3 regions of the Parasedimentitalea nitratireducens genome follow, and region 1 is predicted to be linked to each of the others. Evidence: riboswitches for the same ligand, from Rfam matches in the RefSeq annotation. Region 1 holds a riboswitch; each other region holds the start of a gene.
The links. A riboswitch is a leader RNA that binds a small molecule or an ion and turns the genes downstream of it on or off. The one in region 1 is predicted to bind cobalamin.
Positions count from the first base shown of each region.

Region 2: linked by a shared signal. The riboswitch ahead of AC2T28_RS13625 (DUF1636 family protein) and the one ahead of AC2T28_RS13105 (CbtB domain-containing protein) in region 1 are both predicted to bind cobalamin.
Region 3: linked by a shared signal. The riboswitch ahead of AC2T28_RS10555 (DUF1636 family protein) and the one ahead of AC2T28_RS13105 (CbtB domain-containing protein) in region 1 are both predicted to bind cobalamin.

Region 1 covers NZ_JBYAXC010000003.1:495,216-499,614, forward strand. Annotated here, with positions in the region: gene cobM (precorrin-4 C(11)-methyltransferase) at 1-196, shown strand, start outside; gene AC2T28_RS13090 (cobyrinic acid a,c-diamide synthase CobB) at 196-1,512, shown strand; gene cobA (uroporphyrinogen-III C-methyltransferase) at 1,509-2,231, shown strand; gene AC2T28_RS13100 (DUF1636 family protein) at 2,228-2,563, shown strand; cobalamin riboswitch at 2,731-2,950, shown strand; gene AC2T28_RS13105 (CbtB domain-containing protein) at 2,984-3,154, shown strand; gene AC2T28_RS13110 (CbtA family protein) at 3,158-3,850, shown strand; gene AC2T28_RS13115 (hypothetical protein) at 3,912-4,399, shown strand, end outside.
Region 2 covers NZ_JBYAXC010000004.1:9,952-14,350, forward strand. Annotated here, with positions in the region: gene AC2T28_RS13610 (acetyl-CoA acetyltransferase) at 1-525, shown strand, start outside; gene AC2T28_RS13615 (class I adenylate-forming enzyme family protein) at 522-2,021, shown strand; partial or broken gene AC2T28_RS13620 (DUF4389 domain-containing protein) at 2,134-2,352, opposite strand; cobalamin riboswitch at 2,609-2,821, shown strand; gene AC2T28_RS13625 (DUF1636 family protein) at 2,930-3,337, shown strand; gene AC2T28_RS13630 (ABC transporter ATP-binding protein) at 3,334-4,116, shown strand; gene AC2T28_RS13635 (ABC transporter substrate-binding protein) at 4,132-4,399, shown strand, end outside.
Region 3 covers NZ_JBYAXC010000002.1:980,027-984,425, forward strand. Annotated here, with positions in the region: gene AC2T28_RS10540 (FecCD family ABC transporter permease) at 1-398, opposite strand, end outside; gene AC2T28_RS10545 (ABC transporter substrate-binding protein) at 400-1,332, opposite strand; gene AC2T28_RS10550 (ABC transporter ATP-binding protein) at 1,348-2,130, opposite strand; gene AC2T28_RS10555 (DUF1636 family protein) at 2,127-2,534, opposite strand; cobalamin riboswitch at 2,643-2,855, opposite strand; partial or broken gene AC2T28_RS10560 (DUF4389 domain-containing protein) at 3,112-3,330, shown strand; gene AC2T28_RS10565 (class I adenylate-forming enzyme family protein) at 3,443-4,399, opposite strand, start outside.

The sequences.
Region 1 (4,399 bases):
CCAGCGTGTGGTCAAGGCAACGCTTGAAACCCTGGAAGACGCCACCGGCGGCGAACGCGGCCGCACCGCACTGATCCTGGTGGGCCGCGCCATCGGGGCCGAGGAGTTTGACGAAAGCTGCCTCTATGCGGGCGACTATGACCGCCGCTATCGCCCCGTCGGCACCGATCCGCGTTTTCCGGAAGGAACCGAGTAATGTCCCAAAACCCACCCGGCCTGATGATCTCTGCCCCCTCCTCGGGCACTGGCAAAACCACTGTGATGCTCGGCCTGCTCCGCGCCCTAGCCGAAGACGGCCTGTCGGTGCAGCCCTTCAAATCCGGCCCCGATTACATCGACCCGGCCTTTCACCTTGCGGCCGCCAAACGTGCCTCGTTCAACCTTGATACCTGGGCGATGGATAGCACCCTGCTGGATGCTGTCGCTTCACAGGCAGAAGGCGCAGAAATCTGCATCGGCGAAGGCTCCATGGGCTTGTATGATGGCGTCGCCACGCGAGGCCAAACCGCCTTTGGCACCAGCGCCGAAACCGCCAAACGCATGGGCTGGCCAGTCGTTTTAGTGGTCGATGTGGGCGGTCAGGCGCAGTCTGCCGCCGCAACGGCACTCGGTTTCAAGAACTACGACCCCGAGGTGCCATTTGCCGGCGTCATCCTCAACCGCGTCGCCAGCCCGCGGCACGAACGGCTGACCCGGCTGGGCATGGAAAAGGCTGGCATCAAGGTGCTCGGCTCGCTGCCTCGTCGCGGCGACCTGACCCTGCCCGAACGCCACCTTGGCCTGATCCAGGCGGTTGAACACCCTGATCTCGAAGAAGCCATTTCAGGCTACGCAACCTTCTTGCGCGAAAACGTCGACCTCGACGCGATCAAGGCTGCAGCCCTATCTGGCCCAGCCCCAACCGCTCAACCGCTACCCACTCCACCTGTCCAACGCATCGCGCTTGCTCGTGATGCAGCATTCTCGTTCACCTACCCGCACTTGCTGACTGGTTGGCGCAACGCTGGGGCCGAGATCCTGCCGTTCTCGCCTCTGGCTGATGAAGCGCCAAGCCCAGACGCCGATCTGGTCTGGCTCCCCGGCGGCTACCCTGAACTCCACGGTGGCACGCTGGCCGCAGCAGAGACTTACCGCGCGGGCCTGCGCAAACATGCCGAGACCAAACCGGTACACGGCGAATGCGGCGGCTACATGGCCTTGGGAGAGGCGCTGATCGACAAGCAAGGCAACCGTCACCAGATGGCCGGGTTACTAGGGCTTGTGACCTCTTACGAGAAACGCAAATTTCACCTCGGCTATCGCCGCGCGGTGCTGGATGCTCCTATGCCCGGTTTTGACGCAGGTGCTGCTCTGCGCGGGCACGAGTTCCACTACTCGACCATTCTGGACGAACCCGACGCCCCGCTGGCGCAAGTGTTTGACGCCGACGGCAACCCAGTGCCTGAAACCGGATCGATCAAGGGCAATGTCAGCGGCACCTTCTTCCATTTGATCACCGGAGAACGCAGATGAGTGGCTTTGTCAGCTTTGTCTCCTCTGGTCCCGGCGATCCGGAATTGCTGACCGTTAAGGCGGTGAAAAGTCTGGAAGCCGCTGATGCGGTGCTGTTTGACGATCTGTCCTCCGGTCCGATCCTGGACCATGCCCGCGAAGATGCCGATCTGGTTGGTGTTGGCAAACGCGCCGGTCGCCCCTCGCCCAAGCAAGACCACGTCAGCAAACTGCTGGTGGATTACGCCCGGTCTGGTGCCAAGGTTGTGCGGCTAAAATCCGGTGATTCTGGTGTCTTTGGTCGGCTCGAAGAAGAAATCACAGCCCTGCGCGAAGCAGGTATCAAATACGAGGTCATTCCCGGCGTTACCGCAGCATCCGCAGCAGCTGCGGCGGCAGGTATCCCGCTGACCCGCCGCCTGACCGCCCGGCGGTTGCAGTATATCACTGGCCACGACGTGACTGGAGAGCTGCCCGAAGACCTGAACCTGACCGCGCTGGCTGATGCCAATGCAACCACTGTGGTCTATATGGGCAAACGCACCTTTGCCGCGCTGGCGGAACTGCTGATATCCCATGGGTTACCCTCGGAAACCCCAGCTATGCTTGCACTGGCCATTTCGACACCGGAACAAGAGCTGTCGCATCACACCGTTGGTGAGCTGCCAACCCTACTGCGTGAACTCCAAACCACCGCCCCGGTGCTGATCCTTTATGGGCCTTTGGCTGAGTCGGAATGAGCGTGCCAACCCTGACCCTGTGCCGTACTTGCCGCGACGCCGATCCGACCCTGCCGGATCAACTGCGCGAGGCCGTTGCAGTTGCTGGGCTGGAGGTCAAAGTGCAACAGGTGGACTGCATGTCGGGCTGTAAACGCCCGCAAACCCTGTCGGTGCGCCAAAGTGGCAAAACCGCCTATTTGTTTGGTGAGGTTTCAACAGCGGATATTCCCGACATCCTAACCTTTCTGAGCCTGTTCAATGACAGCACGGACGGCAACCTTGCCGACGCCCGTCCACTGGGCGGGTTGCGGTTCAAGGCCCTCGCGCGAATCCCTGCGGATATTGACTAAATCCGAGGGCAGCGCCTGACCTTGGGGAGGTGCAAAGCGCCTTCCCGGGGGGAAGGTCAGGCGCTGCCCGTCCTCACGTCCGGGCTAAATGCCCGGTAATGGAAGGATAAGTCGCAACAACCCTCCCAAACCGTCGGTTTCAAACTTGACCCTGCACCACCCCATCGGGCACATTGGCGTGATATGGTGTCCGCACAGCGCAAAGCGTTAGGACTGAAACGGGAATGAGGAACGGCGGACCCAATCGCGGCGCCGAGACCTCAACCGCCCCCGCGACTGTGAGTGGCGAGCGGCTTTCCAAACCACTGTCGGGCAACGGCCCGGTGGGAAGGGGAAAGTTGGCTGTGACCCACGAGTCAGGAGACCGGCCGTATGGAACGCAAATTGATGCCGTCGGGTGTGACGGTAAGGAGAGAAAATATGACGACTAAAACACTGAACGCTGCCGCCGCCGGATCCCGTTTCCTGCCAGCTGTTTTCGCAATTGTTCTGGGCCTGGGTGTGATCACCCTAACCGGCCACGTACAGGCAGCCGCCCTGCATGACGCCGCACATGACGTGCGTCACGCAACTGGCTTCCCCTGCCACTAACCAATGTATAGCCGCATTTTAACCAGCGCGTTGTTCGCTGGTGCTGCAGCAGGGTTGATTGCCGCCCTGCTGCAGTTGGTATTCGTGCAGCCTGTTCTGCTCCACGCCGAGCTTTATGAGACCGGTGAGTTGGTGCATTTCGGCGGTACACCTGTGTCCGCACATCCCGAGCTGCCCGGCTTTGACGCCATGCGCGACGGGCTAAGCATCGTGTTCACCATGCTGACCTATACCGGTTACACGCTGGTTTTGGTGGCGCTGATGTCCATGGCCGAAACGCGAGGTGCCGAGATCAATGCCCGCACCGGGCTGCTCTGGGGCCTGGCTGGCTTTATCGCCTTCCACCTGGCACCAGGCTTTACGCTTGCGCCCGAAGTTCCAGGCGTTGCCGCAGCGGATGTTGCCGACCGTCAGGTTTGGTGGGGCGCAACGGTGGCAACCGCAGCTGCTGCCATGTGGTTGATTGCCTTTGGCACCAACAAGATCAGCTACCTGATCGCAGCAGCCCTGTTGATGGCACCGCACCTGGTTGGTGCACCTGAGCCTGATACCTTTGCTGGTCCGGTTCCAACCGAGATCGGTGCCCTGTTTGCCGCCCGCGCCTTTGGCGTTGGTCTGGCCGCCTGGGCCCTGGTTGGCACCTTTGCCGGATACTTCTGGCAAGTCGAAGGTCAACGCGCCGAGGCCTCAGCCTGAACAAGCTTACCTCCCCCTTCGCCAGAAACGGCGGAGGGGTTTTACTTTATGGAGGACGAAAATGTCCCGCCCACTCGCACTTTTTGCCATTGGTCTGATCTTTGGTGGCGGCGCTGGTTTTGTGATTGCCGCTGGCAATGGCGTGACCTTCGAAGGTCATGATCACAGCGATCCGTCGCAACACGCCGGCATGGAAATGCAGGCCGAAATGGCCAGCCACGATCACGCTTCGGCTGTAAACCTGCCCGCCGGGGAGGATGCCCCAGGATTGGAAGTCAAGCTCACCAAAGACCCGATGGCGGGTTGGAACTTGCACGTCATGCCCAAGAACTTCCACTTCTCGCCCGAGAACGCCTCGAAAGAGGACGCCGACGGTGAAGGCCACGCGCATGTCTATATCAACGGCACCAAGCTGGGTCGCCTGTACGGCAACTGGCTGCACATCGGTGACCTGCCCAAGGGTGACGTCGAAGTGAAGGTTTCGCTGAACGCCAACAGCCATAGCCCGCTGATGGTCGATGGTGCGCCCGTCGAGGCCTCGGTTTCGCT
Region 2 (4,399 bases), on a different contig from region 1:
ATCTCTGACGGGGCTGCCGCTCTGGTGATGGTGGCAGAGGATCGCGATGGCTTCGAGCATGCTGCAGGGTTTCGTGCGGCCCGTCAGGTCAATGATGTGCTGCCCATGTCTCGCCGTGACATGACGCAATTGGCTGGTGCGGCCCGAGCCTTTGAGCTGGCCTATGAAGAGGCCGGGATCACTGTGAATGACCTTGATCTGGCCGAGGTGCATGACTGTTTCACCATTGCCGAGCTGATGATTTACGAGGCCATGGGTCTGACCCCTGCGGGCCAAGGTTCCAAAGCCGTTACAGCTGGGACAGTGATGGCAGATGGCGCCTTGCCTGTGAACCTCTCTGGCGGGCTGAAAGCCAAGGGGCACCCTGTCGGCGCAACGGGGGTGTCCATGCATGTATTAGCGGCACAGCAAGTGACGGGACAGGCCGGAGCATTGCAAAAACTTGGTGCTGAATTAGCGGCTGTGTTTAATATGGGCGGCTCTGGTGTTGCGAATTACTGTTCGATCTTGGAGCCCCACTCATGAACCCAGCTGAATGGCTGCACCGCACTGCACGGGCGAAAAGGGACAGCCCCGCGCTGTTAACGGGTGAAACGCTCGACTTGGACTACGCCCAATTTCGCGACGCCGCAGCACGCCTTGGTGCGGGTTTGGCGGCGCGTGGCGTGTCCAAAGGCGACAGGGTTGCGATTTATATGGGCAACCGGATTGAGTATCTGATTGCTATGTATGGGGTATGGTTTGCAGGTGCTGCGGCCATTCCGATCAATGCCAAACTGCACCCGAAAGAAGCGGATTGGATCCTTGAAAACGCAGAGGCTACGCTGTGTTTGAGCGACGACAAACTTGGGCCTGACCTCACGACACAGGCGATATGCGTGGACGATCAGGACTGGGCTGCGCTTTTGGCCTCTGATCCGATGACGCGCCCTGTGCCACTCGACAGCAATGACATGATCTGGCTGTTCTACACCTCCGGCACCACCGGTAAGCCCAAGGGTGTGATGATGACTTGTGGCAATGTCGCATCGATGACTTATGGGTATTTCACCGATGTGGATGAAGTCTTTGCCGAGGATGCCATCCTCTATGCCGCGCCTATGTCGCATGGCGCAGGGATCTATAACTTCATGCATGTGATCCGTGGCGCGCGCCATGTGGTCCCTGAAAGTGGTGGGTTTGAACCAGATGAGATCCTGTCATTGGGCAAATCCATTGGCCGCATCTCAATGTTTGCCGCGCCAACCATGGTGCGCCGCCTGGTGGACCACGCCAAAGCGACAGGGCAAATCGGTGAAGGGTTGCGCACTATCAGCTACGCTGGTGGCCCGATGTATGAGGCCGATATCCTTGACGCGGTCGAAACAATGGGCGCGCGATTTGTGCAGATCTATGGTCAAGGCGAATGTCCGATGGGCATCACGGCCCTTACCCGCCATGATGTGGCCGACCGATCCCATCCTCGGTGGCGCGAACGGCTTAACTCCGTAGGCACGGCCCAAAGCGCGGTTCTGGTGCGCATTTTTGATGAAACCGGTCTAGAACTTCCGCCTGGTGAAACTGGCGAGATTGTGGTGCGCGGCGCCACCGTGATGAAGGGCTACTGGCAAAATCCAAAAGCTACGCTGAACACTATCCGTGATAGTTGGTTGTGGACGGGCGACATGGGATCAAAAGACGCAGATGGCTATATCACCCTGCAAGACCGCTCCAAAGATATGATCATCTCAGGTGGGTCAAACATCTATCCCCGCGAGGTGGAGGAGGTGCTGCTCTCGCACCCCGATGTAGCCGAAGTTGCGGTGGTTGGTCGCCCACACGCCGATTGGGGCGAAGAGGTTGTGGCCTTTGTGGTTGGCACGGCCGCTTCCTCCGCGCTCGACCAATTGTGCCTTGACCAGATCGCGCGGTTCAAACGACCCAAAGAGTATATCTATGTGCCGCAATTGCCGAAAAACAATTACGGCAAAGTACTCAAAGTAGACCTTCGTGCTCGTCTACAAGAAGGGACCACCACATGACAAACCTGACAGGGCACACAGCATTGGTCCCCGGTTCCCTTCGAGGGACCGGCTTCGCCATAGCGCTTGCAGGCGCCGGGTCGCGTGTGACGGTTCATTGTTTGGGATCCACCTAGGCCTTCCTGTTTAAATCCAGTTCCGTCCAGAGCCAAGGCTTGACGTTGCTCGCAGCTGTTTGGAACCGTGCCGCTTTTGCCATCCATATCCCAAGGTCGGTGCCAAAATCAGCAAGCCGCTAATTCGGCTGTTTGTTACAGATCAACATGACAACAAACTGTAGCACGGTTACTGCGCCCAGAATGGTTTGGGCGAGAGATATCATTACCGCGATTTGTCTGACGTCAGCACCTATGGGGCCAGATAGCGACATTTAAAAAAGGAGTGTTTCTGGCTCATCGTAACTACCGCGGAGTGGATGATGAGAAAGACAGCAGTACCAATAGAGTGTCCCCGCCCAAAGTAGAGTGTCCCCGCCCAAAGTGTACGCTTAAGAAGTTACCGCATGCAGAGCGGTAGGTTCCAAAAAACTGTCTTTGAGTGGGGAATGAAACCACCGAAATCCCGATTGACATCCAGCTTACCTTCATGCCACAACTTGCCGCGATGGTTCCCGGGCGTACAGCGCATTCCGGGATGAAAAGGGAATATGGTGAGGTGTAGCCAACAGGCGCCAAATCCGTAACTGCCCCCGCAACTGTAAGCGGTGTGCGTCCTCCGTAAGCCACTGGGCCAAAGGTCTGGGAAGGTGGGGAACGCCAACAGCCGCGAGTCAGGAGACCTGCCATCTTGAACGTTAACTCAACCCGGGCGGGGTGTCCCGGATAGGAGGCCAAGATGGCTTTTACGGCATTTGAATGCCCTACATTTAGGTTGACCTGTGCGTACCCCGCGACTTCGCGGAGGGCGATATGCACCGGACTACCACACATAGAATTACCGTCTGCACATCCTGCAAACATACTGGAGAGATCTGTCGTCCCGGCTATGCGTTGATTGACCGGCTGCGTGCCGCAATCGAAGCTGCCGGGGATAGTATTGCCGAAGATTTTGAGATTGCAGGGACAGCCTGTATGGCAGGATGCAGTCGGCCTTGTACCGTGGCGTATCACGCCACACGCAAAGCGTCTTATCTGTTTGGCGACATTGAGCCGGATGAAGATATCGGTGATCTCGTTGAATTTGCCCGTCAATACGCCGTGTTACATGACGGTTGGTGTAGTTCCGTAGACCGACCCGGAAAACTGCGCAAGACGACTCTGGCGCGGATACCCGCAGCTTTAATGGCGATCGAAGCGACGGACCAGGCAGTCTCATGAGCGCAACATCGTTAACACTAGAAGCCGTCACATGGGCGCCGCGTAAACGCGCACCACTGCTGCTAAACGAAATCTCCGTTGCCCTAGAGGCAGGAGAGGTGCTGGGAATTGTAGGCCCTAATGGAGCAGGCAAAACCACGCTTCTGCGGCTTATCTATGGGTTTAATCGGCCGATGAGTGGCAGAATCCTGATTGGTGAGCAGCCGATATCAACTATGCCGCCCCGCGCCCTGGCGCGCAAAGTGGCTGCTGTTTTGCAGGAACAACCGACTGATTTGACACTCTCTGTGCGTGAAATCGTTGCCTTGGGACGTATCCCCCACCGTATGGGGTTCTCTACGTCCGGCCCACGCGATGCAGAGCTGGTCGACGCTGCAATTGATCGTATGGAACTGCATGACTTGGCAGACCGCAGCCTATCAACCCTGTCTGGCGGCGAACGTCAGCGTGTCATGGTTGCCCGGGCACTGGCGCAGGATCCTCAGATATTGGTGCTGGATGAACCCACTAACCATTTGGATATCCGGCATCAACTGGAAGTTTTGCAACTGATCCGCGATCTCGACCTGACGATCGTGACATCCTTGCATGATCTGAACCTGGCGTCTGAGGTCTGTGACCGTGTCCTGGTCCTGAAAAATGGCACTCAGCAAAGCTTTGGCACGCCACAAGAAGCACTGACCGAACAGTTAGTATCTCAGACCTTTGCGGTATTTGCCCAACGAGATGAACTGACCCTGAGCCGCAAGACACACCTAACCTTTCAACTTCCCAACTAAAATCTTGAGGACATTATGAAATACACAACTCTGGCCCTAGGGCTGAGCCTGATCGCGAGTGCAAGCAGTGCAGAAACCACAGTCGATAGCTGCAACCGCCAGGTCACATTTGACACCCCGCCCAAGGCCGCCATATCCAACGATGTGAACCTGACCGAAATGATGCTGGCGCTGGGTTTGGCGGACCGAATGGTCGGCTACACCGGCATCTCTGGCTGGAAAACACTGGACGAAGAGATGCGCGCCGGTGTCGAGGCTTTGCCTGAACTGTCGGCCAAATACC
Region 3 (4,399 bases), on a different contig from region 1:
GGTACCGTCAGCAGTCCCAAAAACAATCCTGTGTGCAACAGTGCCAAGATTGCACCAAAGGCTGCACCCGAAGAAATGCCCAAAAGATGGGGATCAGCCAGTGGGTTGCGCGTGACTGCTTGCAACGACGCCCCAACCATAGCAAGCCCCGCGCCAACCAGAACCGCCAATAATGCGCGCGGAAATCGGATGTCCCAGACGATGGCAGCGCGGCCTTTGGACCAATTAGGCTCGCTCCACCCCATTCCAATCTTGTCGAAAAAAATACCCCAGACGGTTTCGATGGGCACAGACACCGCGCCCACCGAGATTGCAACGGACAAGGACAACGCAAGCGCCAAAAGGCTCAGAACGATGGTCAGTCCCAACGGAAATGTGTGGCGTTGCCCTTGGCCCATATTAGTTGCCCCAGAACCCAGCAGCCAGTTTCTGAACCGCTTTGATGTTGCGTGGCCCAGGGGTGGCCTCGACATACTCCAGCACGACGAAACGGTCGTTCTTCACCGCATCCATTTCAGCAAAAGCTGGGTTGTTCATCATGAATGCACGTTTTTCTTCGGCGGTGACATTGCCGTAGTTCACGATGACCACCACTTCGGGGTTACGCTCGACAACAGCTTCCCAGGTCACAGTAGCCCAGCTTTTCTCAAAGTCATCCATAATGTTCTGACCACCGGCAGCCTCGATCAGCGCGGTTGGCATCGCATAACGACCGGCTGTAAACGGAGTGTCTTCGCCGCTGTCATAGACAAACACCCGCAGTGGATCACCGGTTTCCAGACCGTTGGTGAAGGCGCTCAACTCAGCCTGATACCCGTCAACGAGGGTTTGGGCCTTGGCTTTGACATCAAAGATCTTACCAAGGTTCAACAGGTCATTGTACATGTCGTCCATGCTGACCTTGGGCTTCTCGCCGATGTGAATACAGCTTTCGGTCAGCTCATAGACATCAATTCCGAATGGGGCGAGAGTTTCAGGCGTCACTTCGCCGCCGACCTTCATGCCATAGTTCCAGCCGGCAAAGTAGAAATCCGCGTCAGCGCCGATCAGCACCTCTTTGGTTGGGTATTTGGCCGACAGTTCAGGCAAAGCCTCGACACCGGCGCGCATCTCTTCGTCCAGTGTTTTCCAGCCAGAGATGCCGGTGTAGCCGACCATTCGGTCCGCCAAACCCAGCGCCAGCATCATTTCGGTCAGGTTCACATCGTTGGATATGGCGGCCTTGGGCGGGGTGTCAAATGTGACCTGGCGGTTGCAGCTATCGACTGTGGTTTCTGCACTGCTTGCACTCGCGATCAGGCTCAGCCCTAGGGCCAGAGTTGTGTATTTCATAATGTCCTCAAGATTTTAGTTGGGAAGTTGAAAGGTTAGGTGTGTCTTGCGGCTCAGGGTCAGTTCATCTCGTTGGGCAAATACCGCAAAGGTCTGAGATACTAACTGTTCGGTCAGTGCTTCTTGTGGCGTGCCAAAGCTTTGCTGAGTGCCATTTTTCAGGACCAGGACACGGTCACAGACCTCAGACGCCAGGTTCAGATCATGCAAGGATGTCACGATCGTCAGGTCGAGATCGCGGATCAGTTGCAAAACTTCCAGTTGATGCCGGATATCCAAATGGTTAGTGGGTTCATCCAGCACCAATATCTGAGGATCCTGCGCCAGTGCCCGGGCAACCATGACACGCTGACGTTCGCCGCCAGACAGGGTTGATAGGCTGCGGTCTGCCAAGTCATGCAGTTCCATACGATCAATTGCAGCGTCGACCAGCTCTGCATCGCGTGGGCCGGACGTAGAGAACCCCATACGGTGGGGGATACGTCCCAAGGCAACGATTTCACGCACAGAGAGTGTCAAATCAGTCGGTTGTTCCTGCAAAACAGCAGCCACTTTGCGCGCCAGGGCGCGGGGCGGCATAGTTGATATCGGCTGCTCACCAATCAGGATTCTGCCACTCATCGGCCGATTAAACCCATAGATAAGCCGCAGAAGCGTGGTTTTGCCTGCTCCATTAGGGCCTACAATTCCCAGCACCTCTCCTGCCTCTAGGGCAACGGAGATTTCGTTTAGCAGCAGTGGTGCGCGTTTACGCGGCGCCCATGTGACGGCTTCTAGTGTTAACGATGTTGCGCTCATGAGACTGCCTGGTCCGTCGCTTCGATCGCCATTAAAGCTGCGGGTATCCGCGCCAGAGTCGTCTTGCGCAGTTTTCCGGGTCGGTCTACGGAACTACACCAACCGTCATGTAACACGGCGTATTGACGGGCAAATTCAACGAGATCACCGATATCTTCATCCGGCTCAATGTCGCCAAACAGATAAGACGCTTTGCGTGTGGCGTGATACGCCACGGTACAAGGCCGACTGCATCCTGCCATACAGGCTGTCCCTGCAATCTCAAAATCTTCGGCAATACTATCCCCGGCAGCTTCGATTGCGGCACGCAGCCGGTCAATCAACGCATAGCCGGGACGACAGATCTCTCCAGTATGTTTGCAGGATGTGCAGACGGTAATTCTATGTGTGGTAGTCCGGTGCATATCGCCCTCCGCGAAGTCGCGGGGTACGCACAGGTCAACCTAAATGTAGGGCATTCAAATGCCGTAAAAGCCATCTTGGCCTCCTATCCGGGACACCCCGCCCGGGTTGAGTTAACGTTCAAGATGGCAGGTCTCCTGACTCGCGGCTGTTGGCGTTCCCCACCTTCCCAGACCTTTGGCCCAGTGGCTTACGGAGGACGCACACCGCTTACAGTTGCGGGGGCAGTTACGGATTTGGCGCCTGTTGGCTACACCTCACCATATTCCCTTTTCATCCCGGAATGCGCTGTACGCCCGGGAACCATCGCGGCAAGTTGTGGCATGAAGGTAAGCTGGATGTCAATCGGGATTTCGGTGGTTTCATTCCCCACTCAAAGACAGTTTTTTGGAACCTACCGCTCTGCATGCGGTAACTTCTTAAGCGTACACTTTGGGCGGGGACACTCTACTTTGGGCGGGGACACTCTATTGGTACTGCTGTCTTTCTCATCATCCACTCCGCGGTAGTTACGATGAGCCAGAAACACTCCTTTTTTAAATGTCGCTATCTGGCCCCATAGGTGCTGACGTCAGACAAATCGCGGTAATGATATCTCTCGCCCAAACCATTCTGGGCGCAGTAACCGTGCTACAGTTTGTTGTCATGTTGATCTGTAACAAACAGCCGAATTAGCGGCTTGCTGATTTTGGCACCGACCTTGGGATATGGATGGCAAAAGCGGCACGGTTCCAAACAGCTGCGAGCAACGTCAAGCCTTGGCTCTGGACGGAACTGGATTTAAACAGGAAGGCCTAGGTGGATCCCAAACAATGAACCGTCACACGCGACCCGGCGCCTGCAAGCGCTATGGCGAAGCCGGTCCCTCGAAGGGAACCGGGGACCAATGCTGTGTGCCCTGTCAGGTTTGTCATGTGGTGGTCCCTTCTTGTAGACGAGCACGAAGGTCTACTTTGAGTACTTTGCCGTAATTGTTTTTCGGCAATTGCGGCACATAGATATACTCTTTGGGTCGTTTGAACCGCGCGATCTGGTCAAGGCACAATTGGTCGAGCGCGGAGGAAGCGGCCGTGCCAACCACAAAGGCCACAACCTCTTCGCCCCAATCGGCGTGTGGGCGACCAACCACCGCAACTTCGGCTACATCGGGGTGCGAGAGCAGCACCTCCTCCACCTCGCGGGGATAGATGTTTGACCCACCTGAGATGATCATATCTTTGGAGCGGTCTTGCAGGGTGATATAGCCATCTGCGTCTTTTGATCCCATGTCGCCCGTCCACAACCAACTATCACGGATAGTGTTCAGCGTAGCTTTTGGATTTTGCCAGTAGCCCTTCATCACGGTGGCGCCGCGCACCACAATCTCGCCAGTTTCACCAGGCGGAAGTTCTAGACCGGTTTCATCAAAAATGCGCACCAGAACCGCGCTTTGGGCCGTGCCTACGGAGTTAAGCCGTTCGCGCCACCGAGGATGGGATCGGTCGGCCACATCATGGCGGGTAAGGGCCGTGATGCCCATCGGACATTCGCCTTGACCATAGATCTGCACAAATCGCGCGCCCATTGTTTCGACCGCGTCAAGGATATCGGCCTCATACATCGGGCCACCAGCGTAGCTGATAGTGCGCAACCCTTCACCGATTTGCCCTGTCGCTTTGGCGTGGTCCACCAGGCGGCGCACCATGGTTGGCGCGGCAAACATTGAGATGCGGCCAATGGATTTGCCCAATGACAGGATCTCATCTGGTTCAAACCCACCACTTTCAGGGACCACATGGCGCGCGCCACGGATCACATGCATGAAGTTATAGATCCCTGCGCCATGCGACATAGGCGCGGCATAGAGGATGGCATCCTCGGCAAAGAC